2 linked regions of the Massilia sp. METH4 genome follow. The protein of the gene in region 1 interacts with the protein of each later gene in a pairwise test. Links are inferred from orthologs where the notes say so. Each region holds a gene or a part of one and is shown in the gene's direction. Other genes may lie near its edges.

What was found.
Region 2: the proteins of leuS (region 1) and ligA interact in binary tests that used the Escherichia coli proteins (3 or more experiments, as listed by UniProt). The link is inferred for Massilia sp. METH4 from one-to-one orthologs.

Annotation. Positions count from the first base shown.
Region 1 is NZ_CP146614.1:1,258,333-1,272,958, reverse strand. Bases 6,393-9,576 are described here. They hold leuS (leucine--tRNA ligase), read left to right. Parts: upstream 6,393-6,730; coding sequence 6,731-9,376; downstream 9,377-9,576. Other genes in these bases: lptE (LPS assembly lipoprotein LptE), read left to right, coding at 9,382-9,576; V6Z91_RS05615 (helix-turn-helix transcriptional regulator), read right to left, coding at 6,393-6,625. Outside these bases: V6Z91_RS05665 (outer membrane protein assembly factor BamE), read left to right, coding at 1-96; dapB (4-hydroxy-tetrahydrodipicolinate reductase), read left to right, coding at 126-935; V6Z91_RS05655 (MotA/TolQ/ExbB proton channel family protein), read left to right, coding at 939-1,607; V6Z91_RS05650 (biopolymer transporter ExbD), read left to right, coding at 1,612-2,037; V6Z91_RS05645 (barstar family protein), read left to right, coding at 2,043-2,369; map (type I methionyl aminopeptidase), read right to left, coding at 2,453-3,244; V6Z91_RS05635 (ParD-like family protein), read right to left, coding at 3,237-3,470; V6Z91_RS05630 (VOC family protein), read right to left, coding at 3,562-3,927; V6Z91_RS05625 (LysR family transcriptional regulator), read right to left, coding at 4,007-4,930; V6Z91_RS05620 (SDR family oxidoreductase), read right to left, coding at 4,987-5,775; more of V6Z91_RS05615, read right to left, coding at 5,864-6,392; more of lptE, read left to right, coding at 9,577-10,080; holA (DNA polymerase III subunit delta), read left to right, coding at 10,082-11,098; V6Z91_RS05595 (glutamate-5-semialdehyde dehydrogenase), read left to right, coding at 11,104-12,381; V6Z91_RS05590 (CopD family protein), read left to right, coding at 12,502-12,930; V6Z91_RS05585 (class I SAM-dependent RNA methyltransferase), read left to right, coding at 13,136-14,326; V6Z91_RS05580 (multidrug effflux MFS transporter), read left to right, coding at 14,512-14,626.
Region 2 is NZ_CP146614.1:6,134,078-6,148,514, reverse strand. The notes cover bases 7,796-10,790. They hold ligA (NAD-dependent DNA ligase LigA), read left to right. Parts: upstream 7,796-8,119; coding sequence 8,120-10,462; downstream 10,463-10,790. Other genes in these bases: galU (UTP--glucose-1-phosphate uridylyltransferase GalU), read left to right, coding at 10,635-10,790; V6Z91_RS26770 (cell division protein ZipA C-terminal FtsZ-binding domain-containing protein), read left to right, coding at 7,796-8,106. Outside these bases: V6Z91_RS26800 (ABC transporter ATP-binding protein), read left to right, coding at 1-225; V6Z91_RS26795 (ABC transporter permease), read left to right, coding at 225-1,022; V6Z91_RS26790 (ATP-dependent Clp protease proteolytic subunit), read left to right, coding at 1,157-1,717; V6Z91_RS26785 (hypothetical protein), read right to left, coding at 1,828-2,007; V6Z91_RS26780 (phosphatase PAP2 family protein), read left to right, coding at 2,431-3,075; chromosome segregation protein SMC, read left to right, coding at 3,239-6,763; more of V6Z91_RS26770, read left to right, coding at 6,760-7,795; more of galU, read left to right, coding at 10,791-11,519; def (peptide deformylase), read left to right, coding at 11,516-12,052; V6Z91_RS26750 (oligopeptide transporter, OPT family), read left to right, coding at 12,363-14,354; V6Z91_RS26745 (aldo/keto reductase), read left to right, coding at 14,364-14,437. UniProt on the Escherichia coli protein: DNA ligase that catalyzes the formation of phosphodiester linkages between 5'-phosphoryl and 3'-hydroxyl groups in double-stranded DNA using NAD as a coenzyme and as the energy source for the reaction.

The DNA of each region.
Region 1 (14,626 bases):
AACCAGCCGGCCGCCACGCGCGCGCCGCTGCCGAGCGGCCAGGACTCCGGCGACCGCAACCCGGTCGAAGTGACGACCTCGCCGACCAACCGCTGAGCCGACAAGGACAAAACAGGGAATAACACATGAGTACATTGAACATCGCCATCGCCGGCGCCGGCGGCCGCATGGGCCGCATGCTGGTGGAAGCCGTGCTGGACGCGGGCGACCTGCGCCTGTCCGGCGCGCTGGGCATCGCCGGCAGCGACGGCCTGGGCCAGGATGCCGCGGCCTTCCTGGGCAAGGCATCCGGCGCGATCGTCACCGCCGACCTGGCCGAAGGCTTGAAGGGGGCGGACGTGCTGATCGACTTCACCCGCCCGGAAGGCACGCTGAAGCATGCCGAGTACTGCGCGGCGCACGGCATCAGGATGGTGATCGGCACTACCGGTTTCGACGACGCGGGCAAGGCCGCGCTGAAGGCGGCCGCCGAAAAGACGGCGATCGTGTTCGCGCCGAACATGAGCGTGGGCGTGAACGTCACGCTCAAGCTGCTGGAGCTGGCCGCGAAAAGCCTGTCCACCGGCTACGACATCGAAATCATCGAGGCGCACCACCGCCACAAGGTCGACGCGCCCTCGGGCACGGCGTTGAAGATGGGCGAAGTGATCGCCGACGCGCTGGGCCGCGACCTGAAGGAATGCGCGGTCTACGGCCGCGAAGGCGTGACCGGCGAGCGCGATCCTTCCACGATCGGCTTCGCCACGATCCGCGGCGGCGACATCATCGGCGACCATACCGTGCTGTTCGCCGGCACCGGCGAGCGCATCGAGATCAGCCACAAGTCCAGCAGCCGCGCCGGCTACGCGCAAGGCTCGCTGCGCGCGTCGCGCTTCCTGGCCAACAAGGAGACTGGCCTGTTCGACATGTACGACGTGCTGGGCCTCAACAACTAAGGCATGGAACATTTCACGTTCGCAGCGTACTGGGAACGGGGCGACGCGATCAGCCATGCGGTCGCGTACCTGCTGCTGGCGATGTCGCTGACGAGCTGGTTCTTCATCCTGTCGAAAGGATGGATGGCCTGGCGCGTGCGCCGCAGCGCGCGCGTGGTGCGGCGCTTCTGGGACGCGCCCACGCTGGCCGATGGGGTGGCCGCCGTGTCGGCTGGCGACCCTGAACGCATCTACCTGGCGCTGGCCGAGCAGGGCACCGTCCCCGCCGCGAACGGGAAGGGCAATTCGCTGGGCACGACGGTCGGCCGCTCCGAGCAGGTCACGCGCCTGCTGCGCGACGCGATCCACCGCTCCACCGTGCGGCTCGAATCCGGGCTGACGCTGCTGGCATCGATCGCCTCGACCGCGCCCTTCGTGGGCCTGCTGGGCACCGTGTGGGGCATCTACCACGCGCTGGCGGCCGTGTCGTCGTCCGGCACCGTGGAGATCGACAAGGTGGCCGGCCCGGTGGGCGAGGCACTCATCATGACGGGGGTGGGCCTGATGGTGGCGATCCCCGCCGTGCTGGCGTATAACGGCTTCAACCGCATCAACCGCCTCACGCTCTCCGAGCTCGACGCGTTCGCCTACGACCTGCACGCGTATTTGACCAGCGGCGCGGCCGAGGAGTGACGCGATGGCATTCGGCGCCTTCAACCATCACCGGCAAAAGGAATCGATGGCCGACATCAACGTGACGCCGATGGTGGACGTGATGCTGGTGCTGCTGGTGATCTTCATCCTGTCCGCACCGATGTTCACGCATGCCGTGAAGCTCGACCTGCCGAAGGCGCAGGCCTCGAACGCGCCGCAACCGGCCGATGCGGTGAAGATCTCGATCGATGCCGAAGGCACCGTGTACTGGAACGACGAGGCCGTGCAAGCGGCCGACCTGCAGCCGCGCCTTGCCGCGGCCGCGCGGCGCGAGCCGCAACCCGAATTACAATTGCGCGCCGACCGCGCCACCCGCTACGAGGCGGTGGCGCAACTGATGGCGGCGGCGCAGCAGGAAGGCTTGACGAAGCTCGTCTTCGTCACCGACCCGAAGGAAAAGAAGGAATGAAAACGATGGCCACCCTGGTCCTGGACGGCGCGGCGATCCGCGACGAAGCAAGCTTTCACGCCGCCAGCCGCGCGGCTTTCGGTTTCAGCGAACACGTGGCCGCCACGATGGATTCGTGGATCGACGCGCTCTCCTACCTGCGCGACGACGAGAACATGACGAAGTTCAAGCTCAAGCCGAACGAGGTGTTGGAAATCATCATCGGCAACTCCGCCGCGATGAAGGCGGCCGTGCCCGACCTGCTCGAGGAAATCACCTACTGCGTGGGCGGCATCAACGAGCGCTACGAGGATTACGGCGAAAAGCCGGCGCTGAAGCTGCTATTGAAATAGCCGCGGCAAGAGCCCCTGGTGTCGTACACTTTTTTTGCGCAGCGAGAAAGGTGTACGACACCGGTTCTCGCAGGAGGCACCACTTACTGCGCCCTCTCTCCCGGCGCCAAGGTCAGCACATCGAACCCGGTCGCCGTTACGGCCACCATGTGCTCCCACTGCGCCGACAGCGAGCGGTCCGCCGTCACCACGGTCCAGCCGTCGGGCAGGGCGCGCGTCTGGTGCTTGCCGGCGTTGATCATCGGCTCGATCGTGAAGATCATGCCCGGCTCCAGCTTCAGCCCCATGCCCGGCCGGCCGTAGTGCAGCACCTGCGGGTCTTCGTGGTACACCATGCCGATGCCGTGGCCGCAGTAATCGCGCACCACGGAGAAGCCGGCATTCTCGGCCAGCATCTGGATCGCGTGACCCACGTCGCCCAGCGTGGCGCCCGGCTTCACGGCGCGGATACCGGCCCACATCGCGTCATACGTCACTTCGCACAGCTTGCGTGCCGCCTTGCTCGGGTTGCCCACGTAGTACATGCGGCTCGTGTCGCCGAACCAGCCATCCTTGATCACGGCCACGTCGATGTTGATGATGTCGCCATCCTTCAGCACCTTCTTCGGCGAGGGAATGCCGTGGCACACCACTTCGTTGACGGAGGTGCACACGGTCTTCGTGAAGCCCGCATAACCCACGTTCGCCGGAATCACCTGCAGCACTTTGACGATGTACTCGTTGCACAGCTTGTCCAGGTCCTCGGTGCTCACCCCGGGTTTCACGTGCGGGCCGATCATCGTCAGCACATCGGCGGCAAGCTGGCCGGCAATGCGCGACAGTTCCACCTGCTCGGGCGACTTCACAAGGATCGCGTTGCTGTTCTTCTTACGCATCGTGCAGCGCCTCCCCTTTCACGGGCGTGAGGCGCAGCGGGCCCTGGCCGGTGTCGCCGCGCAGCAGCAGTTGGCACAGTTCGCTGTAGTTCAGGTCGGGATTGGTTTCGGCCAGCAGGCCGATGCGCAACCAGTGCTCGGCCTGCGCATTGATCGAGCGGCTCAGGGCGCCGCTGGCGATGCGCAGGTTTTCATGCATCTGGTCGGAGATCTTGACGATGCCCATCTTGTTGTCCTTTATATGCGTTCTATATATGGAACGTATATTAGCACAACGGCGTTCAATATACGGTTCGTGTATTGAACGTATATCAAAATCAGCGAACGGCCGCCGTGTCGAAGTGCGGATTGCAGATGAGCCCAATCACGTTGCCGAACGGATCGGCCAGTTCGGCGACCTTGATCCCTTCGCCCACATCCTGGATGGCCGAGTGGATGCCGGCGCCCAAGCCGACGATGCGTTCCACCTCGGCTTCGATATCGTCCACGCCCCAGTACACCTGGGCGCCGGCCTTGCCGGGCTCACCGTCCGGCTGCAAGCCAAGCTCGAAGCCGCCGATATTGAAGCCCACGTAAAACGGCTGGTCGAAATAGGGCGCGGTACCGAATACCTCGGCATACCACGCCTTCGCGGCGGGCAGGTCCTTCACGGGGTAGATGGCGGTGCGCAAACCTTTGATCATGGTGGTCTCCTTTCGGTTATCGATCCGGGCATCATGGCACGGCGGCTCGGCCCTCGATTGGAAAAATGGAAGGTGGCGATCAACCCGGCGGGAGCCCGCCGTTGACTCGCAGGATCGGCGCTAGCCGCTCCACGGCGAAGTCGATGAAGGCGCGGATGCGCGGCGCCATGTGGCGCTGGTTCAGGAAGATGAGGTTGATCTCTTCCACGTCGCCGGCATTGAAATCCGGCAGCAGTTCGACGAGGTCGCCTCGCTGGAGATCGTCGTACACGTGGAACAGCCCGAGCCGGCTGATGCCGAGGCCCTGCAAGGTGAGCTGGCGCATCGTCTCGCCGTTATTGGTCAGCATGCCGCCCGCCACCGCCAGGTGCACGAACTCATCGCCGACCCGGAACGGCCATTCGCCGGTGGCGCGGCGGAAGTTGAAGCCGAGGCAGCGGTGGCCCGCCAGGTCCGCCGGGGTATGCGGCGCGCCATGGCGCTCCAGGTAGGAGGGCGCCGCCACCACGGCCATCCGGCTACGGCCGAGATTGCGGGCGCGGTAGGAGACATCGTCCAATGGCCCCATGCGCACGGCGACGTCGACCTCGTCGCGCTGCAATTCCACCTTCGCATCGGTCAGCGAGATATCGACGGCGATATCGGGATAGAGGCTGCTGAACTCCATCAGCATGGGCACCACGTAGTGCTGGCCGAAGGGGAGCGACACGTTGACCCGCAGCTTGCCGCGAATCTGTCCGGAGCGCCGCGCGATGCGCTGCTCCGCGTCGTCGATATCGTGCAGGATGCGCACGCTGCTGTCATAGAACTCGCGCCCCTCCGCCGTCAGCGCCAGGTGCCGGGTGGAACGCTTGAACAGTTGCACGCCCAGTCTCTGCTCGATGCGGGAGACGAGCTTGCTTACGGCCGAAGGAGAAAGATCGAGCAGCTGGGCGGTGGCGGAAAAGCTGCCCGTTTCCACTACCTTCACGAATACCTGCATGTCGCCGCTGCGGTTATCCAAGCCTTGCCCTCGCTATCCAGATCGGCCGAGTATAGCAGCGGCGTCGCGGCCGGGCTTCAGGCGATCGTCGGCACCGTGCCGCCTTCGGCCCGGATCGCCGCGCCATTGACCACCGCGGCACGGGGGCTGGCCAGGAAGGCGACCACATTGGCCACTTCTTCCGGCTTGGCCAGCCGATAGATCAGCGAGGAAGGCCGGTTTTCGCTCATGAACTTGCGCTCCGCCTCCGCATACGGCAGGCCGGGGTTGACCGATTCGATGAACGACTTCAGGCTTTCCGTTTCCGTCGGCCCCGGCAGCACGGCGTTCACCGTGACCGCGGTACCCTTCGTCAGCTCGGCCAGGCTGCGCGAGATCGACAGCTGCGTGGCCTTGCTGGCGCTGTAGTGCGCCATCGCCGCCATCGGCGTCAGCGCCACTTCGCTGGAGATGAACACCACGCGGCCCGTACCCCGCTCCAGCATGCCTTTCATGTAGGTGCGGGCGAGGCGCACGCCGCTCCACACATTGGTGTCGAACATGCGCTGCCAGTCCTCGTCGCTCGTTTCGAAGAAGTCGCTGAGGGCATAGGTGCCCATGTTGTTGACCAGGATATCCACGCGCGGATAGCGCTCGGCCGCTTCCTGTTCCGCGCCCGCCACGGAAAGATCGATCGCCAGCGGCAGCACGCGGTCCGCCCCATGCCGGTCGCGCAACGCGGTCATGGCCTTCGCCACCGTGGCCTCGCTGCGGCCGTTGACGATGACGGTGGCGCCTTCTTGCAGCAGCTGGTCGGCGATGGCGAAGCCGATGCCCGAGGTGGATGCGCTGACCAGCGCGGTCTTGTCGTTCAGATCCAGTTGCATGATTGCCTCCCAAAAGATGAGCTGCCAGCATAGGCGTGCCGCAGGCCGCGAAAAAGCGGGGGAGGGGAACAAGATTTGTGAACCAAATTCAAGAATATCTTTCACTGGCGGGCGTGGTATCCGCGAAATCGCGGAAGTCCCGGATCAGGTGCGACTGGTCGAAATATCCGCAGTCGGCGGCCAGCGCGGCCAGGTCGCCGTCGCGCGATCGATCGCGCAGCAAGGCCAGCGCGCGCCGGAAGCGGCAGATGCGGGCGAACAGTTTCGGGCTGATGCCCACCTGCTGGCGGAATTGCACGGCGAGGTGCTGGCGGGACACGTGCAGGGTGTCGGCCAGCGCCTCGACCGGCACGGCGCCGTGAGCCGCTTCGATCGCGGCCACCGCCCGAAGGCCCAGCGGGTTTGACTGGACATTGCCCGGCGCGGCCAGGCGCCGCAGCAATTCCCGCTCCACCAGCGCGATGCGCTGCCGGTCCGTCAGGTCATCGGTCCACAGTGCGTCATCGAGCCGGTCCACGGCCGCACGCCCCCACAGGTCCGGCAGCGCCGCCCGCCCATCGGTCAGCGGATGCAGGGGCATGCCGAGGAAGGCGCCGGCCGCGCCGGGCTTGAAGCGCACCGCCACCGTGCGCACCGGCCGCGCGGCGGGCACCAGGAACGAGGCGCTCATCATGCCCACGGCGAAGGCTTGCCGGCCGTCGTCCTGCCACAGGATGTCCACGCAATTGTCCGGCAGGACCCGGTGGACGTGCGGCGCCGCCGCGGAGACGGGTGCCGTCACCCGCGCCGTCCACAGGCACGCCACGTGCGCCCGCAAGGCGGGATGCGGCGGATACTCCCGGTAGATCATGGGCTCCCGGCGGCCGTGCGGCCGCGTATCGTGAACTTATGCACAGTGAACTTGTATAATGTCCGGTTCATATCCTTTCACCGTACTCCTATTTCTGCATCCATCATGCAAGACAAATATAGTCCCGCCGACGTCGAAAAAGCCGCGCAATCACACTGGAAGGCCATCGACGCCTATAAAGCCGTCGAAAACGATCCGCGTTTCCCGAAAGGCAAGTACTACGCCTGCTCGATGCTGCCTTACCCGTCCGGCAAGCTGCACATGGGCCACGTGCGCAACTATACGATCAATGATGTGATGTACCGCTACCTGCGGATGAACGGCTACAACGTGCTGATGCCGATGGGCTGGGATGCGTTCGGCATGCCGGCCGAGAACGCGGCCATGGCGAACAACGTGCCGCCGGCGCAGTGGACGTATTCGAACATCGCCCACATGCGCTCGCAGATGGAGATGATGGGCCTCGCGATCGACTGGTCGCGCGAAATGACCGCCTGCAAGCCCGAGTACTACAAGTGGAACCAGTGGATGTTCCTGAAGATGCTCGAGAAAGGCATCATCTACAAGAAGACGGGCACGGTGAACTGGGACCCGGTCGACCAGACCGTGCTGGCCAACGAGCAGGTCGTCGATGGCCGCGGCTGGCGTTCGGGCGCGCTGATCGAAAAGCGCGAGATCCCGATGTACTACGCGCGCATCACCGACTATGCCGAAGAGCTGCTGGACTTCGTGGACAACAAGCTGCCGGGCTGGCCCGAGCGCGTGCGCATCATGCAGTCGAACTGGATCGGCAAGTCGACCGGCGTGCGCTTCGCCTTCCCGCACACGATCGCCGGTGACGACGGCCAGCTGATCGGCGACGGCAAGATGTATGTGTTCACCACCCGGCCGGACACCATCATGGGCGTGACGTTCTGCGCGGTGGCCGCCGAGCACCCGCTGGCGACCCACGCCGCGAAGAACAATCCGGAACTGCAAGCGTTCATCGCCGAGTGCAAGATGGGTTCCGTGATCGAGGCCGACATGGCCACGATGGAAAAGAAGGGCATGCCCACGGGCCTGACCGTCACGCACCCGCTGACCAAGGAACAGATCGAAGTCTGGGTCGGCAACTACGTCCTGATCACCTACGGCGACGGCGCCGTGATGGGCGTGCCGGCGCACGACGAGCGCGACTTCGCTTTCGCGAACAAGTACAAGCTGCCGATCAAGCAGGTGATCACGACCGCCGAGAACAAGGAGTACTCGACGGAGCAATGGCAGGAGTGGTACGGCGACAAGGAAACCTCGATCGTCACGAACTCCGGCAAGTACGATGGCCTGAACTACAAGGATGCCGTGGACGCCGTGGCCGCCGACCTGGCCGCGCTGGGCCTGGGCGAGAAGAAGGTGACGTTCCGCCTGCGCGACTGGGGCATTTCGCGCCAGCGCTACTGGGGCACGCCGATCCCGATGATCAACTGCGCCGACTGCGGCTCGGTACCGGTGCCAGAAAAGGACCTGCCGGTCGTGCTGCCGGAAGACTGCGTGCCGGACGGCACGGGCAACCCGCTGAACAAGCATGAAGCCTTCCTGAAGTGCGACTGCCCGAAGTGCGGCAAGCCGGCGCGGCGCGAGACGGATACGATGGACACGTTCGTCGATTCGAGCTGGTACTACATGCGCTATACGTCGCCCAATTCGAACGACGCGATGGTCGATTCCCGCAACGACTACTGGATGCCGATGGACCAGTACATCGGCGGCATCGAGCACGCCGTGCTGCACCTGCTGTACGCGCGCTTCTGGACGAAAGTGATGCGCGACTTCGGCCTCGTGAAGTTCGACGAGCCGTTCGTCAACCTGCTCACGCAGGGCATGGTGCTGAACGAGACCTACTACCGCGAAGACGCTTCGGGCAAGAAGGTCTGGTACAACCCGGCCGACGTGGAACTGACCACGGACGACAAGGGCCGCCCCGTCTCGGCGGTGCTGAAGGAAGACGGCCAGCCGGTGCAGATCGGCGGCACCGAGAAGATGTCGAAGTCGAAGAACAACGGCATCGACCCGCAGGCGCAGATCGAGCAGTACGGCGCCGACACGGCCCGCCTGTTCACGATGTTCGCCTCGCCGCCGGAGCAGACGCTGGAATGGTCGGGCAGCGGCGTGGAAGGCGCGAACCGCTTCCTGCGCCGCGTGTGGGCTTACGCGTACGCGCAGAAGGACCGCGTGGCCGCCGCCAATGCCGTCCTCACCGCCAACGCAACGACGGACGCGGGCAAGACGCTGCGTCGTGAACTGCACAAGGTGCTGCAGCAGGCCGACTACGACCTGAAGCGCATCCAGTACAACACGGTGGTATCGGCCTGCATGAAGATGCTGAACACGCTGGAGTCGGCCAAGCTGGACGATTCCGCCGAATCGTCGGCCGTGATCTCCGAAGGCTTGTCGATCTTCCTGCGCCTGCTCAACCCCGTGGCGCCGCACATCACGCACGTGCTGTGGACGGAACTGGGCTACGCCGCCGCCAACAAGGACATCCTCGATACGGCCTGGCCGCAGGTCGACCCGGCCGCGCTGGAACAGTCCGAGATCGAGCTGATGATCCAGGTGAACGGCAAGCTGCGCGGTTCCGTGAAGGTGCCGAAGTCGCTTGATAAGGCAGCCATCGAAGCCGCCGCGCTGGCCGAGGAAAGCGTGCAGAAGTTCATCGAGGGCACGCCGAAGAAGGTCATCGTGGTGCCGGGCAAACTGGTCAACATCGTGGTGTAAAGCATATGACGACTCTGAAAGGTCTTATCCGTAATACGGTGCTGGTCGCCGCGCTGGCTGGTACTGTCTCCGCCTGCGGTTTCCACCTGCGCGGCTCGGGCGGCAATTACACGCTGCCGTTCGCCTCCATGTATGTCGGCCTGCCGGAGTCGTCGCCGCTGGCCATCGAGTTGAAGCGCAATATCCGCGTCAACGGCAATACCGTCGTGGTGAACACGCCGCAGTCCGCGGATGCCACGATCGAGGTCATCACCGACCCGGACAAGACGCGCAGCAAGTCGATCCTGTCGCTGAACAGCGCCGGCCGGGTCAGCGAGTACCTGCTGTCGTATAACATCGTGTTCCGTGTGAAGGACAACGCCGGCACGGAACTGCTGGGTCCCACGCAGATCACGCTGACGCGCTCGATCACGTTCAGCGAAACGCAGCTGCTGGCGAAGGAACAGGAAGAGGCGCAGCTGTACCGCGACATGCAGAAGGACCTGGTGCAGCAGATGATGCGCCGCATGGCCGCGATCAAGCCGTCGCGCCCGAACGCCACGCCGACCAGCACCGTCAGCCCGCTGACCTTGCCGGGCGTCGTGTCGCCCGGTTCCGTCGCGGCACCCGCCGGTGCGTCCTCCAGTGCGCCCACGACGGTGCAGCCGTCGTCCGCCCCGGCCGAACCCGTTACCGAACCGGCACTGCCGACGCGCCAGGAATAACATGCAACTGCGCGCCGATGCGCTGGAGGGCCACCTGGCCAAGACCCTGGCGCCGCTGTACGTGATCACGAGCGACGAGCACCTGCTGGCGCTGGAAGCGGCGGACAAGATCCGCCGCGCCGCCCGCGCCCAGGGGTATTCGGAGCGCGACGTGCTCACGGTGGAACGCAGCTTCAAGTGGGGCGAGCTGCTGGCCGCCAACCAGGAACTCTCGCTGTTCGGCGACAAGAAGCTGATCGAGTTGCGTATCCCCACCGGCAAGCCGGGCAAGGATGGCGGCGCCGCGCTGCAGGCCTATGTGAAGAACCTGTCGCCGGACAATCTCACGCTGATCACGCTGCCGAAGCTGGACTGGCAGACCGCGAAGGCCGCGTGGGTTGCCGCCTTGCAGAGCGCCGCCGTGTACATCGAAATCCCGAACGTGGAGCGCGCCCAGCTGCCGAACTGGATCTCGCTGCGCCTCTCGATGCAGGGGCAGAGCGCGGACCGGCAAAGCCTGGATTTCATCGCCGACCGCGTGGAAGGCAACCTGCTGGCGGCCCACCAGGAAATCCAGAAACTGGGCTTGCTGCACGAGCCTGGAAAACTGACGTATGAGCAGGTGCACGACGCCGTGCTGAACGTGGCGCGCTACGACGTCTTCAAGCTGTCGGAAGCGATGCTGCTGGGCGATCCGGCCCGGCTGGTGCGCATGCTCGAGGGCCTGAAAGGCGAGGGCGAGGCGCTGCCGCTGGTGCTGTGGGCCGTCTCGGAAGAGATCCGCACGCTGCTAAAATTAAAGGCAGGAATGGCGCAGGGCCGCCCGCTGGCCGCGCTGCTGAAGGAATACCGCATCTGGGGGCCGCGCGAGCGGATGATGGAACCGGCGCTGCGCCGCGTTTCGCTGGCCACGCTGGAAGAGGCTTTGCGGCAGGCTTCCCAGGTCGACAGGATGGTCAAGGGCTTGCGCGCCAAGGCGTATGCCGGCGACCAGTGGGACGCCATGCTGCAACTGGCGCTGAAGGTAGCACGAGGATAACAATCATGAGCACGGAAGTGAAAGAGTACATGGAAGCGCTGGGCAAGCGTGCCCGCGCCGCCTCGCGCGCGATGGCGCGTGCCGACAGCGCCACGCGCAACAAGGCGCTGTCGCTGATCGCCGATGCGATCGAACGCGACGCCGACGCGCTGCGCGCGGCGAACGGGCAAGACCTGGAAGCGGCGCGCGCCAACGGCCTGGCGCCGGCCATGGTCGACCGCCTCACGCTGTCGGACAAGGCGATCGCCACGATGGTCGAAGGCCTGCGCCAGATCGTCGCGCTGCCGGACCCGGTGGGCGAGATCTCGAACATGAAGGTGCGCCCGACCGGCATCCAGGTCGGGCAGATGCGCGTGCCGCTGGGCGTCATCGGCATCATCTATGAAGCGCGCCCGAACGTGACGGTGGACGCGGCCGGCCTGTGCATCAAGAGCGGCAACGCCACGATCCTGCGCGGCGGCTCCGAGGCGATCCACTGCAACCGCGCGCTGGCGAAGATCGTCAAGGAAGGCCTGCTGGGGGCAGGCCTTCCGGCCGATGGAGTTCAAGTCGTGGAAACCACCGACCGCGCAGCCGTGGGCGCCCTGATCACGATGCCGCAATACGTCGACGTGATCGTCCCGCGCGGCGGCAAGGGCCTGATCGCCCGCCTGATGGAAGAAGCCACGGTGCCGATGATCAAGCACCTGGACGGCATCTGCCACGTGTACATCGACGCCAAGGCCGACATGAAGAAGGCACTGGACATCGGCTTCAACGCCAAGTGCCACCGCTACGGCACCTGCAACACGATGGAAACGCTGCTGGTCGAGCGTACCATTGCCCCGGCCGTGCTGCCCGAGCTGGCGAAGCTGTACGCGACCGAGCAGGTGGAACTGCGCGCCGACGACGACGCGTTCGCGATATTGTCTGCGGCGGGGTACCCGCACCTGGCGCAGGCGACCGAGCAGGACTGGGCGACCGAGTACCTGGCACCGATCCTGGCCGTGCGCGTGGTGGACGGCATCGATGCGGCGATGGACCATATCAACACGTGGTCGTCGAAGCACACCGAGGCGATCGTCACCGAGGACTACAGCGCCGCGATGCGCTTCCTGCGCGAAGTCGATTCGGCTTCGGTGATGGTCAATGCGTCGACCCGCTTCGCGGACGGCTTCGAATACGGCCTGGGCGCGGAGATCGGCATCTCGAACGACAAGCTGCATGCGCGCGGGCCGGTGGGGCTGGAGGGACTGACGTCCCTGAAGTACGTGGTGTTCGGCCACGGCGAAGTGCGTTCGTAACCAAAGGGACAGCCCAGGGCCTGGACAGGTGATGGCTCGCAAGCCAACACCGTTTCGCAGGCGTGGAGCATGCTCCACGAAACCCTGCTGCGCCCCTCTAACCAAGAACTAAGGAATTCAATGCTCTGGATCAAGGCACTGCACATCGTCTTCATCACCTCCTGGTTCGCCGGCCTGTTCTATCTGCCGCGCATCTTCGTGAACCTGGCGCAGGAAACGCCGGGCCCGACGACGGAGCGCCTGCTGCTGATGGCCCGCAAGCTGTACCGGTTCATGACGATGCTGGCCGTGCCGGCCATCGTCTTCGGCCTGATCCTCACATGGATGCAATACCAGTCGCCGGACGGCATGAAGCTGCCCGGCTGGCTGCACGCCAAGCTCACCTTCGTGGTGCTCGTGCTCGGCTACCACCACGCTTGCGGCTCGCTGCTGAAAAAGTTCGAGCGCGGCGTGAACAAACGCGGCCACGTGTTCTACCGCTGGTTCAACGAAGTGCCCGTGCTGTTGCTGCTGGCGATCGTGATCCTGGTAGTTGTAAAGCCGTTCTGACCCGCGGCAGAGAAAGCATTGGTGTCGCACATCTTTTCCCTTGGGAAAAGGTGTGCGACACCGGTTTTCTTTTCCGGCGTCGATCAACAAAAACCGGTGTCGCACACCTTTTTTCTGCGAAAAAAGATGTTCGACACCAAAGCATTTCCCAACGGACAAAGGTACACCGATGACCACTTCCTACTTCTGCCCATGCCCGCGCGGCATGGAAGCCGCGCTGGCCGAGGAACTCCTCGAGATCGCGCAAACCACGAAAAGCCCCACGCTGAAGGTGCACAACCAGGTGCCGGGCGGCGTGCACTGCTCGGGCGACCTGTATGACGCCTACCGCATCAACCTGCATTCGCGCATCGCCTCGCGCGTGCTGATGCGCATGGGCGTGTGCCATTACCAGAACGAAAACGACATCTACGACCTCGTGCTCGCGCAGCCGTGGGAAGAGTGGTTCGGCGTGCACCACACGATCCGCGTGGATGTCACGGCGATCAAGTCGCCATTAAAAAGCATCGAATTCACGACGCTGAAGATCAAGGACGCCGTGTGCGACCGCTTCCGCGACATGTACAACAAGCGCCCCTCGGTCAACACGCGCGAGCCGGACATGCGCATCGCCGGCTTCCTCGACCAGCGCCAGTTCATCGTCTACCTCGATACCTCGGGCGAGGCGCTGTTCAAGCGCGGCTGGCGCACCGAGACGGGGGACGCGCCGCTGCGTGAAAACCTGGCGGCGGGCCTGCTCCGCGTGTCCGGCTGGAAGCCAGGCATGCCGCTGTTCGACCCGATGTGCGGTTCCGGCACGATCCTTTGCGAGGCCGCGCAGATGGTGCAGGGCGTGCCGCCCGGCGCGCGCCGCCGCTTCGCGTTCGAGAAATTCCACGACTTCGATCCCGCTCCGTGGCAGGAGATGAAGGCGGCCATCAAGCCCAATCCGCTGCCCGCGGAACCGACGATCTTCGGCTCCGACATCTCCGGCGACATGGTGGCAATGACGCGCCACAACCTGCGCAATGCCGGTATCCTGTTCGAGGTGCCGCTGAAGCAGATCGAGGCGCAGCAGGTGCAGCCGCCGGTTGCCATCGCCGAAGGCGGCACTGCCATCCTGCTGACGAACCCCCCGTACGGCGAGCGGATCGGCGTGCGCGGCGACAGCACGCTGCCCGAAGACGAGCTGGCGAAATCGTTCTACGCCGATTTCTCGAAGACGCTCAAGCAGCGCTTCGCCGGGTGGACGGCCTACCTGTTCACGGCCGACCTGAACCTGCCGAAGCTGCTGCGACTGAAGGAATCGCGCAAGACGCCTTTCTTCAACGGCGCCCTCGAATGCCGGCTGTTCCGCTTCGACATGGTGGCGGGGTTCAATCGGCGCGAGGAAGCAAAACCGAAAAGCGAAGAGTGAAACTGATCGGCTGGCGCGCCGGCGCGGCCGGTCTTAACCCCAGGTGCAAAACCTGGGGGCGTAGCAGGGATTGCGAGGAGCACCGCTCCTCGCCTGCGTAGCGGCGGTAGCTGGATGCTACCGCCTCTCCAGGCCCTTCTGCCCCCGCATTTGCCGTTGGGGTTCAATCGAAAAATCGATAACCCATGCTCCCCGACACCCCAGCCAATCTCCCTCCCGACCCGGTCCCCCCGGTCCCCCCACGCAAGAAACCGCACACCCGCCCGCTGAGCCAGGCATCGCTGGCCATCGTGCTGGCCG
Region 2 (14,437 bases), 4.9 Mb from region 1 along the record:
GACGCGGGTTTCACTGGCGTGCTCGTCACGCATAATGTGCACGAAGCCCTGTTCCTGTCCCAACGGGTGGTGGTGATGGCACCGCGTCCTGGGCGTGTCGTGCAGGTCTTCGATGTGCCGTTTCCCTTCCCGCGCGCGCCAGAACTGCGCGCCAGCCCCGCGTTCGCGGCACTGGCGGGCCAGGTCAGCGCCACGCTGCGTGCATCCACCATATTGAGGTCCTGATGGCTGAACGTTCTCTTTCCTTTTACCGGTTCGCCGCGCAGGCAGTTCCCGCACCGGCGCTGGCCTTGCTGGCGATCGCCGCCTGGCAGGCACTTTGCCTGACGGTCTACCAGGGCAAGGGCTATCTCTTGCCGTCGCCGCTGGAGGTCGCATCGGCCACCGCCGGCAATGCCGGGCTGCTGGCCGCCTCCGCCCTGACCACACTGCGCGAGGCGGTGCTCGGCTATGCCTCGGCAGCGGTGCTGGGCATCGCCCTGGCGGCCGCCATGAGCCAGGCGCGCCTGCTGGAGCGCTGCCTGTATCCGTACGCGGTGCTGCTGCAAACCGTGCCCGTGGTCGCCGTCGCGCCCCTGATCGTGCTGTGGAGCGGCTACAACGAGCGGTCGGTGGTGCTGATCGCGCTGATCATGGCGCTGTTCCCGATCGTGAACAACACCTTGCTGGGCTTGCGCTCCACACCGCAACAACTTCTCGAGCTGTTCGCCCTGCACCGCGCTGGCCGCTGGCGCACTTTCATCCGCCTGCGGCTGCCCGCCGCGCTGCCGCATACGCTGGCCGGACTGCGAATTTCCGCAGGCCTGTCGGTGATCGGCGCCATCGTGGGCGAATTCATCATCGGTGCGGGGAACTCCGGCGGCGGGCTGGGTGTGCAGATCGTGTTCGCCCAAGGGCGGATGGATACGGCCTTGCTGTTTGCCGAGGTGATTGCCGCGACGATGCTGGGCTTTGCGCTGTTTGCCGCGGCGAGTGGGGTAGGGGCAGTATTGTTGCGCAGGTGGCATGAGTCCGCGCGCTAGGGTGACTTTGCCATGCATCAGGTTCCCTTGATCGAGGGCAATCCCCAACAACACCCCTGCCACCCGGTCGTGCGTCCCCAAAACAGGGCGTGCGCTAGAATAAGCCACACCGTTTTTTAGGGGTAAGAAAAACCATGAGCGAGGATAAGCAAAAACTCAACGGGGCAGCCTGGTTTACGTTGTCGGGCGACGTCAACAGCGATATGGTGCACCGCGTGTTCGAGGCGGTGGCGGACATGACGGAAGATGGCGTGGAAACCGCGCACATCCTGCTGCAATCGAACGGCGGTTACGTGAGCGATGGCCTGTGCCTGTACAACTACCTGTCGAACCTGCCGATCAAGATCGTCATGTACAACGGCGGGGCGGTGGCGTCGATCGCGGTGATCCTGTTCCTGTCGGGCCAGGAACGCTACGCGAGCGAGACAGGGCGCTTCATGGTGCACAAGTCGCACGCCAGTGCGCCGTCCGGGGCGCGGCCCGATGCGCTGCGCATCATCGTCGAAGGCTTGCAGGCCGACGATGCCCGCACGGAATCGATCCTGCGCCAGCACGTGCAACTCTCCGAAGAGCACTGGCTGGTCCACGCCCATGCCGACCTGCACCTGACGGCACGCGAAGCGGCCAAGGTCGGGCTGGTCAACGAAGTGCGCGATTTCCGCCCGCCGAAGGGCAAGCGCGTCACCAATATCTGAATTGCGGGCATGAGAAAAGAGCTTGGAACGGCGCTACCTTTCCAAGCTCTTCTCATGATGAGGCATCCGCAGGCGGATGCCCGTCGCGCACGACGGTATAACTTCCGGAATTACTTTTTCGAGCCCGACTTCTTGCCATCGTTCTTGTGGCTCTGGCGGCCGGCTTCGGCGTGCTGCTCCGGCGTGCCGCCCTGGGTGCCACCCGAACGGGAGCCCTGGTTGCCGGACTGCTTCGAGCTGCCGGATGAAGAACCTTGCTTGTTGCCACCGCTTTTCTGATTCGAAGCCATTTTGCTTTCCTTTCAATGGAGTGGGGAACGTGCACCGAAGACGCTTCCGTGTGCCGCCGCATTGAATGCGTGGTGGATGCGTTTCCGGTAGCGAAATGATGCGTTTTTGATCAGTGGGCGGATATCGGAGTTTGCCGTCAGGCCCTGTAGGACTAGCGCTTGTAGCGCGAGCATAAAGCTCATCAATACAAGGACTTATGTACGCTATCGAACACACGTGCGGACGAGTGCGCTAACGTGATGCCCGAGGCTGTCTGTTATCCCCGCAGGTCCGGCTTGTCTTGTGAGTAAATCGACAAGCTTAAGAAGAACCTAATATATTGGCTCTACGCTGCCGAGCTGGCCACGAAACGCTGCTGCAATTGCCCGATGGCAATTTCTTATGGTATAACCGCGTGGTGCAGGCAATCAAGGGACCTATCGATGACGTTGTTGTGGATGGCGCTTTCCGCGCTGGGCAGTATGAGTGTAACGGGGCCGCTGGGCGTGGCTGTGGCCGTGTGGCTGCTGGCCGGGCGCACGTGGCGCCTGTCGCTGTCGTGGTGCCTGCTGTTCGGAATCGGCCTGCTGCTCGTCGTGGTGACCAAGGTCGCCTGGTATGGCTGGGGCATCGGCATCCCTGAATGGAAGTTCGCCGGCCTGTCCGGCCATGCGATGCGCGCGTGTGCCGTGTATCCCGTCGTGTTCTATCTGCTGTTCCTGAAGGCTCCGTCGCTGACGCGCCACGTTGCCCTGGCCGCCGGCATCCTGCTCGCGGCGCTGGTCAGCCTTTCCCGTGTGCCGGTGCTGGCCCATTCGCTGTCGGAAGTGGTGCTGGGCGGCGCCGTCGGGCTGGCGGTGGCGGCGGCGTTCATCATGACGGCGCGCAGCGAACAGCCGGCCGGCTTTACCCGGGCCCTGGCCGCCCTGTGCGTGCCGCTGGTGCTCGTCATGCCGTTCACCAAGCCCATGCCGGCCGAGCGGTGGGTGCGGGACGTGGCCATGTACCTGTCCGGCTCCGATCCGGTCGAGCGTGCGTGGAAGCTGGGCCCCGAGGGCAAGCGATACAAGGCGCACCGCGAGAGCTAGAAAACCGCCGGCTGCTTGCCGGCGCTGGTTTCCTGTCCCTGGCCTGCTGCCGCCAGCGCAATAGTGCGATTTTGTCCAGCCCCCTGGCGGGCGATGGTATGATAACCACCTTTGCAACCAGCCTGCCGGGCGAACAACAGTCGGGCAAGATACATTCCTCTACGTGCGTCTATCATCCATTAAATTGTCGGGATTTAAGTCGTTCGTCGATCCCACCAATTTCCAGGTGCCCGGGCAGCTGGTAGGCGTGGTGGGGCCGAACGGCTGCGGCAAGTCGAACATCATCGACGCGGTGCGCTGGGTGCTGGGCGAATCGAAGGCGTCCGAGCTGCGCGGCGAGTCGATGCAGGATGTGATCTTCAACGGCTCCACCCATCGCAAGCCTGCCGGCCGCGCGTCCGTCGAACTCGTGTTCGACAATCACGACGGCAAGGCATCCGGCCAATGGGGCCAGTATGCCGAGATCGCCGTCAAGCGCACGCTCACGCGCGACGGCACGTCCACCTACTACATCAACGGCCAGCCGGTGCGCCGGCGCGATATCCAGGACATCTTCCTGGGCACCGGCCTGGGGCCGCGCGCCTACGCCATCATCGGCCAGGGCATGATCGCCCGCATCATCGAGTCGCGGCCCGAGGAATTGCGCGTGTTCCTCGAGGAAGCCGCCGGCGTCTCGAAGTACAAGGAGCGCCGCCGCGAGACGGAGAATCGCCTGCACGACACGCGCGACAACCTGCTGCGCGTGGAAGACATCCTGCGCGAGCTTTCCGGCAACCTGGAAAAGCTCGAAGGCCAGGCGGCGATCGCCACCCGGTTCCACCAGCTGCAGGCGGAACAGGATGAAAAGCAGAAGCTCCTGTGGCTGCTGCGGCGCAACGAGGCACAGGCCGAGCAAGCGCGCTGGTTTGGCGAGATGCTGCAGGCGCAGACCGATCTCGAAGAGCAGACCGCCAGGCTGCGCAATGTGGAACTGTCGCTGGAGCAGATGCGCCAGGCGCACTTCGCCGTTGGTGACCGCCTGCACACCGCCCAAGGGGCGCTGTACCAGACCAACGCGGAAATCGGCAGCCTGGAAGCGCAGATCAAGTTCGTGGTCGAATCGCGCACGCGCCTGCAGCAGCAGCTCGGCACACTGGCCGCGCAGCGCGACCAGTGGCAGCAGCAGGCCGAGGAATACCGCGGCCAGCTGGAGGAGGCGGATTTCAACCTCGAGGAACTGGCGGCCAAGGTCGAGGAATCGCGCATGCTGGCCGAACAGAAGGCCGAGCTGCTGCCGCTGCTCGAAGGCGAATGGCGCGCAGCCCAGGAAAAATCCACCGAGTCGCGCGCCCGCATCATGGGGATGCAGCAGCAGCTGGAGCTGGAATCGGCGCACCAGCGCAATGCGTCGAACATCCTCGCCAGCCTGGCCACGCGGCGCGAGCGGCTGCAGCAGGAGCGCAATGGCCTGGCGATGCCGGATGCGTCGCACCTGGAAAACCTGCGCTACCAGCTCGAGGAAAAGCAGCAGGCGCTGGAAGAAACCGGCATGCAGCTGGACGAGGCGCTGGAACAGCAGCCGCGCCTGGAAGAGGAGCGCCGTGCCGCGCAAGCCGCGGTGCAAGGCGAAACGGCCGCCAGCGCCCAGCTGGAAGCGCGCCTGACGGCGCTGCGCCAGTTGCAGGAGCGGGTGCAAACCCAGGGCAAGGTCACGCCATGGCTCAAGAAGCATGGGCTGGACGAGTTGCCGCGCCTGTGGCAGCAGCTGGCCATCGAGCCGGGCTGGGAAGCCGCGGTGGAATCCGTGCTGCGCGAGCGCGCCGGCGCGCTGCAGGTCTCGAACCTCGACTGGGCCAAGCATTTCATCGGCGATGCGCCGCCGGCCAAGCTGGCGCTGTTCGCGCCGCTCACCGCGGCGCCGGCACCGGCCGCCCCGGTGGGCTTCAAGCCGCTGCTCGACCTGCTGAAACTGAACGACCCGGGCTTGCGCGGTGTGCTGCAGGACTGGCTGCACCAGGTCTTCGTGGCCGAGGATACGGCGCAGGCATTCTCGAACCGCGGCCACCTGCCGGCCGGCGCGTCCTTCGTCACGCGCCAGGGCCATATCGTGACGCAGTCGAGCGTGCGCTTCCATGCCGCCGACTCCGAGCAGGAAGGCATGCTGGGGCGCCAGCAGGAGATCGACAATATCGGCAAGCAGCTGCGCGCCCAGGCCATGCTGGCCGAGGAAGCGCGCGCCCGCGCCGTGCGCGCCGAGGCGGCGGTAACGAACCACGGCCGCGTCGTCGCCGAGCTGCGGCAGAAAAACCAGTCGCTCACGTCGTCCGTGCACGCCTTGCAGCTGGAAGTGGTGAAGCTGTCCGAGATCGAGGCGCGCTTCAACCAGCGCAGCACGCAGATCGAAACCGATCTCGCCGAGATCGCCGCGCAGGAAGCGGAGCAGATGCAGGCCAAGCTGGAATCGGAAGAGAAATTCGAACAGCTCGACATGGCGCTGGCCGAATTGCAGGGCGAGCACGAGGAAGGGCAGGAGGGCTACCTGCGCATCGAGGCGCGGCTGGCTGATGCCCGCGAGGCACTGCGTGACCTGGAGCGCCGCGCGCAGGAAGCGGAATTCGCCGAGAAGTCGGCGCGTAATCGTATCGACGAACTGCGCCGCAACATCGCCACCGCCAGCACGCAGGCGGCCCAGGTGGTCGAGAGCCTGCGCGCGGGCGAGCTGGAACTGGCCGGCCTGGAAGCCGGTACCGCGCACGAAGGCTTGCAGGACTTGCTCGACCGCCGCACGCAGCAGGAACGCGCGCTGGCCGACGCGCGTCACGAGCTCGACCAGATCACGCAGCAGTTACGCCACGCCGAGGAAGCGCGCATGAGCGGCGAACGCAGCCTGCAACCGCAGCGCGACCGCATCACGGAGATCCAGCTGAAGGAGCAGGCCGCGCGCCTGAATCAGGAGCAGTTCGCCCAGCAGCTGGCCGAGGTGCAGGCCGACGAAGCTACGCTCTCGGCCAAGCTGCAGCCGGACATGAAGGCGCAATACCTGCAAGCCGAAGTGACGCGGCTGACCAATGCGATCGCCGCGCTGGGCGCCGTCAACCTGGCCGCCCTCGACGAGCTGGCGCAGGCTTCCGAGCGCAAGAATTTCCTGGACGCGCAAAACCGCGACCTGCTGGAAGCGATCGCCACGCTGGAAGACGCGATCGCCAAGATCGACAAGGAAACGCGCGACCTGTTGCAGGAAACGTTCGACCGCGTGAACGGCCACTTCTCCGAACTGTTCCCGATCCTGTTTGGTGGCGGGCAGGCTAAACTGATCATGACGGGCGACGAGATCCTCGATTCCGGCGTGCAGGTGATGGCCCAGCCGCCGGGCAAGAAGAATGCGACGATCCACCTGCTGTCCGGCGGTGAAAAGGCGCTGACGGCAACGGCCCTCGTGTTCTCCATGTTCCGCCTGAATCCGGCGCCGTTCTGCCTGCTCGACGAAGTCGACGCGCCGCTGGACGACGCAAACACGGAACGTTTCTGCAAGATGGTGAAACGCATGTCGGACCAGACCCAATTCCTCTTCATCTCGCACAACAAGATCGCGATGGAGATGGCCACTCAACTGATCGGTGTGACGATGCAGGAGCAGGGCGTATCGCGCATCGTGGCGGTGGATATCGAAGCCGCCGCCCATTTCGCTACCGAGGCACAAGCAGCATGACAGATTTCCAGACCAGTTTGATCGCAGCTGCCGGCGTATTCGTCGCCGGCGTATTCATCTACAACAAGTGGCAGGAGCACAAGGCCAAGAAGAGCGTCGAACGGGCCTTCGCGTCCGAGCATGACGACGTGCTGATGCGCCGCAGCGACGAGCCTGGCCTCGACATCACGGCCGATGCCGCCGCCGATGGCGTCGCGGCGCGGGCGGAACCCAGCTTCTCGCTGGGCGATGTGCCCATGGTCGATGCCGGCTCCGGCGCCTACGGCAAGCCGCCCCACGACGATATCGTGGCGCCCAGCGTGGTCGCAGACGACGTGCAACATGCCGAACCCGAGGTGAAGGTTCCCGCCGAGCCCACGCTGGACATTCCTGCGGCCGCTCCGGTTGCCGCTGCCGAACCCGTCACCGCGGCGCCGGTCGCAGCTCCCGCACCCTCCGCGGCTCCGGCCCCGGCGCCCCCGCCGGCTGCTGCCCCGGCACCCGCGCCGATCGTCGAGCCGCCGGTTCCGGTGCGCAGCGCCGACGCAGCCGTGCCGCCATCCGAGCTGGCCACCGCCCTCGTCGATCCGCTGATCGATTGCCTGCTGCCGCTGGAGATGGCCGCGCCGATGCGCGGTGAGAAGCTGCTGCCGGCCTTGCAGAAGCTGCGCCTGGTCGGCAACAAGCCGGTGCATTACGTGGGCCTGGCCGTTTCCGGCGACTGGCTGCCGATCCAGCACGGCATCGTGTACACGAAATTGCAGGGTGGGGTGCAGCTGGCCAGCCGCACCACGGCCCTGAACGAACTCGAATACTCAGAACTGGTGACGCGCCTGCGCACCGTGGCCGACGAGATCGGCGCCGAACCGCAGATTCCCGACATGATGGAAGTGATGGCCGAGGCGAAGAACCTGCACCGCTTCGTGGCCAACCACGACGCCCAGCTGGGCGTGAACCTGGCCGCCAACGGCGCGCCGTGGGATGTGACCACGCTGGTCGGCGCGCTGGAAAAGCAGGGCTTCGACCTGCGTCCGGACGGTCGCTTCGTGATGGCGGACGGCGAGGGCGGCCAGCTCTTCACGCTGTCGACCAATGTGTCGCCGGCCGAGGAAACGACGGGGCGCCTTACCCTGCTGCTGGACGTGCCCTGCGTGGCGCCGGCGCGCGACGGCTTCGGCGCCATGATCGCCTGCGCGAAGTCGCTGGTGCAGCGGCTAGACGCGATCATCGTCGACGACTACAACCAGCCGCTCTCCGACGCCTCGATCGCCGAGATCGCCGGGCAGGTGAAGGAGTTCTATGCCGACATGGAAGCTTCCGATATCCCCGCCGGCTCCACGCGCGCGTTGCGGCTGTTCAACTGATTCCTGGTACTAAATGAGCCAAGACCTCCAGAGCCCCGCCGAACGCGCCGCATGGCTGACGTCGGAGCTGAACCGTCACCTGCATGCCTACCACGTGCTGGATGCGCCAACGATCCCCGACGCCGAGTACGACAAGCTGTTCGCCGAGCTGCAGCAGCTCGAGGCGCGGCATCCGGAACTGGCCTTGCCCGATTCGCCCACGCAGCGCGTGGGCGCGCCGCCGGGCGAGCAGTTCGCGGCCGTGACGCACGCGGTGCCGATGCTGTCGCTGAACAACGGTTTTACCGACGAGGACATCGAAAACTTCGACCGCCGCGTGCGTGAAGGACTCGACGCGGTGCAGGTCGACTATGCGGCCGAGCTGAAATTCGACGGCCTGGCCATCAACCTGCGCTACGAGAACGGCGTGTTCGTGCAGGCCGCCACGCGCGGCGACGGCTATACGGGCGAGGACGTGTCGACCAACATCCGCACGATCAAGTCGATTCCGCTGCGCCTGCACGGGAACGACCTGCCGGAAGTGCTCGAGGTGCGCGGCGAAGTACTGATGTTCAAGGCCGATTTCGCCGCCATGAACGAGCGCCAGCGCGCGGCCGGGCAGAAGGAATTCGTCAACCCGCGCAATGCCGCCGCCGGTGCGCTGCGCCAGCTCGATTCGCGCATTACCGCCCAGCGCAAGCTGCGCTTCTTCGCCTACGGCATCGGCGAACTCGTGGGCGCGGACATGCCCGCGACCCATTCCGGCCTGCTGGACTGGTACGCGGAACTGGGCCTGCCGGTGGCGAAGGAACGCGCCGTGGTGACGGGCAAGGATGGCCTGCTCGAGTTTTACGCACGGATCGGCAAGGCCCGGCCGGCGATGCCGTACGAGATCGATGGCGTCGTCTACAAGGTCAACCGCGTGGAAGACCAGCGCGCCCTTGGCTTCGTCTCGCGCGCGCCGCGCTTCGCGCTGGCCCATAAGTTCCCGGCCGAAGAGGCGCTGACCACGGTGCAGGCGATCGAGGTGCAGGTGGGCCGCACCGGCGCCATCACGCCGGTGGCGCGGCTGGTGCCCGTGTTCGTGGGCGGCGTGACCGTCACCAACGCCACGCTGCACAACGAGGACGAGGTGCGCCGCAAGGATGTGCGCGTGGGCGATACCGTCATCGTGCGCCGTGCCGGCGACGTGATCCCCGAGGTGCTGGCGGTGGTGCTGGACAAGCGGCCCACGCCGGAGCCGGCGGCCTATGTGCTGCCGAATACCTGCCCCGTGTGCGGCTCGCACGTGGTGCGCGAGGAAGGCGAGGCGGTGGCGCGCTGCTCCGGCGGCCTGACGTGCGCGGCCCAGCGCAAGGAAGCGATCCGCCACTTCGCCGGCCGCCGCATGATGGATATCGAAGGCCTGGGCGACCGCTACATCGACAGCCTCGTCGAATGCAACCTGGTGCATGGCGTGGCGGACCTGTACAAGCTGACGCTGGACGACCTGCTGCGCATGAAGCTGGCGGCCGACGAGCGCGACGGCACCACGCCGGAGACGGTCAAGCAGGGCAAGGTGGCGACCAAGTGGGCCGACAACCTGCTGGCCGCGATCGAGGCCAGCAAGAAGCCGCCGCTGGAACGGCTGCTGTTTGCGCTGGGCATCCGGCACGTGGGCGAATCGACGGGCAAGACGCTGGCCGACTGGCTCGGCAAGTTCGAGCTGGTGCGCCGCGCCCCGGCCGCGCTGCTGCGGGTGCTGCCGGACATCGGCGGCACGGTGGCCGAATCGATCGCCGACTTCTTCGCGGAAGAGAAGAACCAGCAGGCCATCGACGCGCTGCTCGCCGCCGGCGTGACGCCGCAGGGCGAGCATGCGCCGAAGGCGCAGCTGCGCGAGAAGCTCGACGAAGTGAAGCTGCTCGCCGCCCTGGGCATCCCGAAGCTCACCGAGCCGCGCGCAAGGCAGTTGCTGGCCGATGGCATGACCTTGGAAAAGCTGGCGTTCCAGAAGGTGTTCGGCGTGTATGGCCTGCCGGCCAACGTCGTCGCTTCGCTCGAGGAGTGGATGGCATCGCAGGCGAACCGGGACATGCTGATGTCGCTCTCCGCGCTGCGTACCGAGCTGCTCGAACAGCTGCCGGACACGGCCGCCGTCGAAGAAGGGCCGCTGGCGGGCAAGACCTTCGTGCTGACCGGCACGCTGCCGACCCTGTCGCGCGACGCCGCCGGCGCCATGATCGAAGCGGCGGGCGGCAAGGTTTCCGGTTCCGTCTCGAAGAAAACCTCGTACGTGGTCGCCGGCGCCGAAGCCGGCAGCAAGCTCGCGAAAGCCGAGGAACTCGGCGTCACGATCCTGGACGAAGCAGCCCTGCTGGCGCTGCTGGGCAAATAGTTGCACCAAAACCGGTGGTGGAGCAGGGGTTTCGCAGAGCATGCTCTGCGCCTGCGGAACGAATGATGGCTTGCAAGCCATCATCCAGCCCAGGCACCGGTTTCTTTGCAACATTTCCTGGAAAACGGTGCCTGTCACCGGTTTTTCTGCAAGATTTCTGGCGAGAACAAAGATGAACGCAATCCGCAAAGCCGTTTTCCCCGTCGCCGGCCTGGGCAGCCGTTTCCTCCCCGCCACCAAGGCGCAGCCAAAGGAGATGCTGCCCATCGTCGACAAGCCGCTCATCCAGTATGCCGTGGAGGAGGCGGTGGCGGCGGGCATTACCGACCTGGTCTTCATCACCGGCCGCAACAAGCGCGCCATCGAAGACCATTTCGACAAGGCCTACGAGCTGGAAGCGGAACTGGAGGCGGCAAACAAGCAGCAGTTGCTGGAACTGGTGCAGAACGTGATTCCCAAGCACGTGAACTGCATCTACATCCGCCAGTCCGCGCCGCTGGGCCTGGGCCACGCGGTGCTGTGCGCGCGGCCCATCGTCGGCGACGAACCGTTTGCGGTGCTGCTGGCGGACGATTTCATGGATACGCCCGAGGACGTGCGGCCAGTGCTGGCGCAGATGACGGAACGCTACGACTTCGAGCGCGCCAGCCTGCTGGCCGTGCAGGAAGTGCCGCGCGAGCAGACGCGCCAGTACGGCATCGTCAGCGCCTCGCCGTATCGCGACAGGCTCGAGCTGGTATCGGGCATCGTCGAGAAACCGAAACCCGAGGAGGCGCCGTCCACGCTCGCCGTGGTGGGCCGCTACGTGTTGTCGGCGCGCATCTTCGATTTCCTCGAGCAGGTCGGCATGGGCGCCGGCGGCGAGATCCAGCTGACCGACGGCATCGCCGCGCTGCTGCAGCACGAGCGCGTACTGGCCTACCGCTACGAAGGCCAGCGCTATGACTGCGGCTCCAAGCTGGGCTACCTGAAAGCTACCGTGGCGATGGGCTTGAAGCACCCGGAAACGGGTGCCGCCTTCGCCGAATTCGTGGCGCAAACCAGGGAGACGCTGTGACCGTCCGTGAAATCCTCAAGATGGGCGATGCCCGCCTGTTGCGGCAGGCCGACCCGGTGCGCGACTTCGGCACGCCCGCGCTGCATGCGCTGATCGCCGACATGTTCGACACGATGCACGCCGCCAATGGCGCCGGCCTGGCCGCGCCGCAGATCGGCGTGAACCTGCAGGTGATGATCTTCGGCTTCAAGTCGAACCCGCGCTACCCCGATGCGCCGCAAGTGCCGGAGACGGTGCTGATCAACCCGGTGCTCACGCCCTTGTCGGAAGAGAAGGAAGAGGGCTTCGAAGGCTGCCTGTCCGTGCCCGGCCTGCGCGGCAGCGTGCCGCGCTACACGCGGCTGCATTACGAAGGCTTCGACCAGCACGGTAACCGCATTTCGCGCGATGCCGAGGGCTTCCATGCGCGGGTCGTGCAGCACGAGGTGGATCATCTGCACGGCATCCTGTATCCGAGCCGGATCGTCGATTTCAGCAAGTTCGGCTTCACCAGCGTGATGTTTCCGGAGCTGGACCCGAACGACGACGATTGAGGCTGGCGCGGCGCCGCACGTCCTGCACCCAACGGCAGGGACCGGGTCCGACCCGGCGGGTCGGACCCCGGCATCCGCCGCGGGGTATACGCGCTGGTGTCGCACACTTTTTCCGGGCCTTTCCCGGAAAAAGTGTGCGACACCGGTTTTCTCATCCCACAGCCCGCAAACACTGCATTTCGATATGCGCCAGCAATCATTGGCGCCGCACCAAATCTGTCGTAATATCCCGCCCAGCATTGACCACCCTCATTGACCATACGATAACAATCCTGGATCACAAATCCGGGGGCTACCGGGAGAAACCAGGATGAGCCAACCCTCTTCGTCCAATCCACTTGAATTTTCGGCGCGGGGGATCATCCTCGGCATCCTCATCACGCTCGTCTTCACGGCCGCCCAAGTCTATCTCGGCCTGAGAGTCGGCCTTACCTTCGCCACGTCGATTCCTGCCGCCGTCATCTCGATGGCGCTGCTGTCGGCGTTCAAGGACGCAACGATCCAGGAAAACAATATCGTGCAGACGATCGCCTCGGCCGCCGGCACGCTGGCTTCGGTGATCTTCGTGCTGCCCGGCCTCCTGATGGTCGGCTGGTGGGCCGAGATCCCGTTCTGGCCCACCTTCGGTGCTTGTGCCATCGGCGGCGTGCTGGGCGTGATGTACACGATCCCGCTGCGCCGCGCCCTTGTCGCGGAATCGAAGCTGCCGTACCCGGAAGGCGTGGCCGCGGCCGAGGTGCTGAAGGTGGGCACGCAGTCGCGCGCCGGTGCCCAGGAAGGGAAGGCGGGCCTGAAGGCCGTGATCCTGGGCACGCTCGCTTCGGCCGGCTTCGCCGCATTGGCCGGTGCCAAGCTGGTATCCCACGAGGTGGCGTATTACTTCCGCTTCGGCGGCGGCACCGCCGCCACGGGCCTGGGCGCTTCCACGTCGCTCGCGCTGGTCGGCGCCGGTCACCTGATGGGCATCACGGTCGGCATTGCCATGCTGGTCGGCCTCGTGATCGCCTGGGGCATCCTGGTGCCGATCCTCACGGCGGTCACGCCGATGGCCGCCGGCGCATCGGTCGCCGACCACGCGCTGGGCGTGTGGAGCACCCAGGTACGCATGATGGGCGCGGGCACGATCGGTGCCGCGGCCATCGTCACGCTGGCAACGCTGGCCAAGCCCGTGCTGGGCGGCCTGAAGTCGGCGCTGGCCGCGTCACGCGCGGCGAAACACGGCGGCGCCGAAGTGCCGCGCGTGGAGCGCGATGTGCCGATCTTCATCGTCGGCCTCGTCACGCTGATCGCCATGGTGCCGGCGGGCTGGCTGCTGTCGGCCTTCCTTCAAGGCGGCGTGCTCGCATCGGTCGCCACGCCGCTGGTGGCCGTCGGCATCGGCTACATCCTCGTGGCCGGCCTGCTGGCCGCTGCCGTATGCGGCTACATGGCAGGCCTGATCGGTTCCTCGAATTCGCCCGTCTCCGGCATCGCGATCCTGACGATCCTCGGCGCCGCCACCTCGGTCGGTTTTGTCGGCCGCGAACTGATGGGCCCCGATGTCGCCAAGGCGCTGATCGCGTTCTCGCTGTTCGTCACCACGGTGGTGCTGGCGGTGGCCGTGATCGGCAACGACAATTTGCAAGACCTGAAGACCGGCCAGCTGGTCGGCGCCACGCCGTGGAAGCAGCAGGTGGCGCTGGTCATCGGCGTGTTCGCGGGTTCCTGCGTGGTGCCCTTCGTGCTGGACCTGCTGAACGAGGCCTACGGCTTCGCCGGCGCGCCGAACCAGAACGCCATCTCGAACCAGCCGCTGGCGGCGCCGCAAGCCACGCTGATTTCCACGCTGGCGCGCGGCGTCATCTCCCACGACCTGCCGTGGGGCCTGATCGGCTGGGGCGCCCTCATCGGCCTGATACTGGTGGCGATCGATTTCGTGCTGAAGAAATCGAGCCACGGCAAATACAGCCTGCCACCGCTGGGTGTCGGCCTGGCCGTGTACCTGCCTTCCTCCGTGACCGCGCCGGTCGTGGTGGGCGCCGTCGCCGGCTACTATTTCGAGAAGTCGATGCGCGGCAAGACGTATGGCGAAGCCGCCTCGCGCGTGGGCGTGCTCGTGATGTCGGGCTTCATCGTCGGCGAAAGCCTGTTCAACGTGGCGCTCGCCGCGCTGATCGTGCTCACCGGCGATGCGGAGCCGCTGGCCCTGGGCGGCGGTGTCGACGAATCGACCGGCATGCTGATCGCCCTGGCCGTCGGCGCCGCGATCCTTGTCACGCTGTATCGTTGGGCCGCGAATTCCGCACGCAGGATCGAGGTATAAGGAGGGCAAATGAACCCCATTGCGCAGCACCGGCTGGGTCAGGGCACGTGGTACATGGGCGAAGACCCCGCCCACCAGGACGA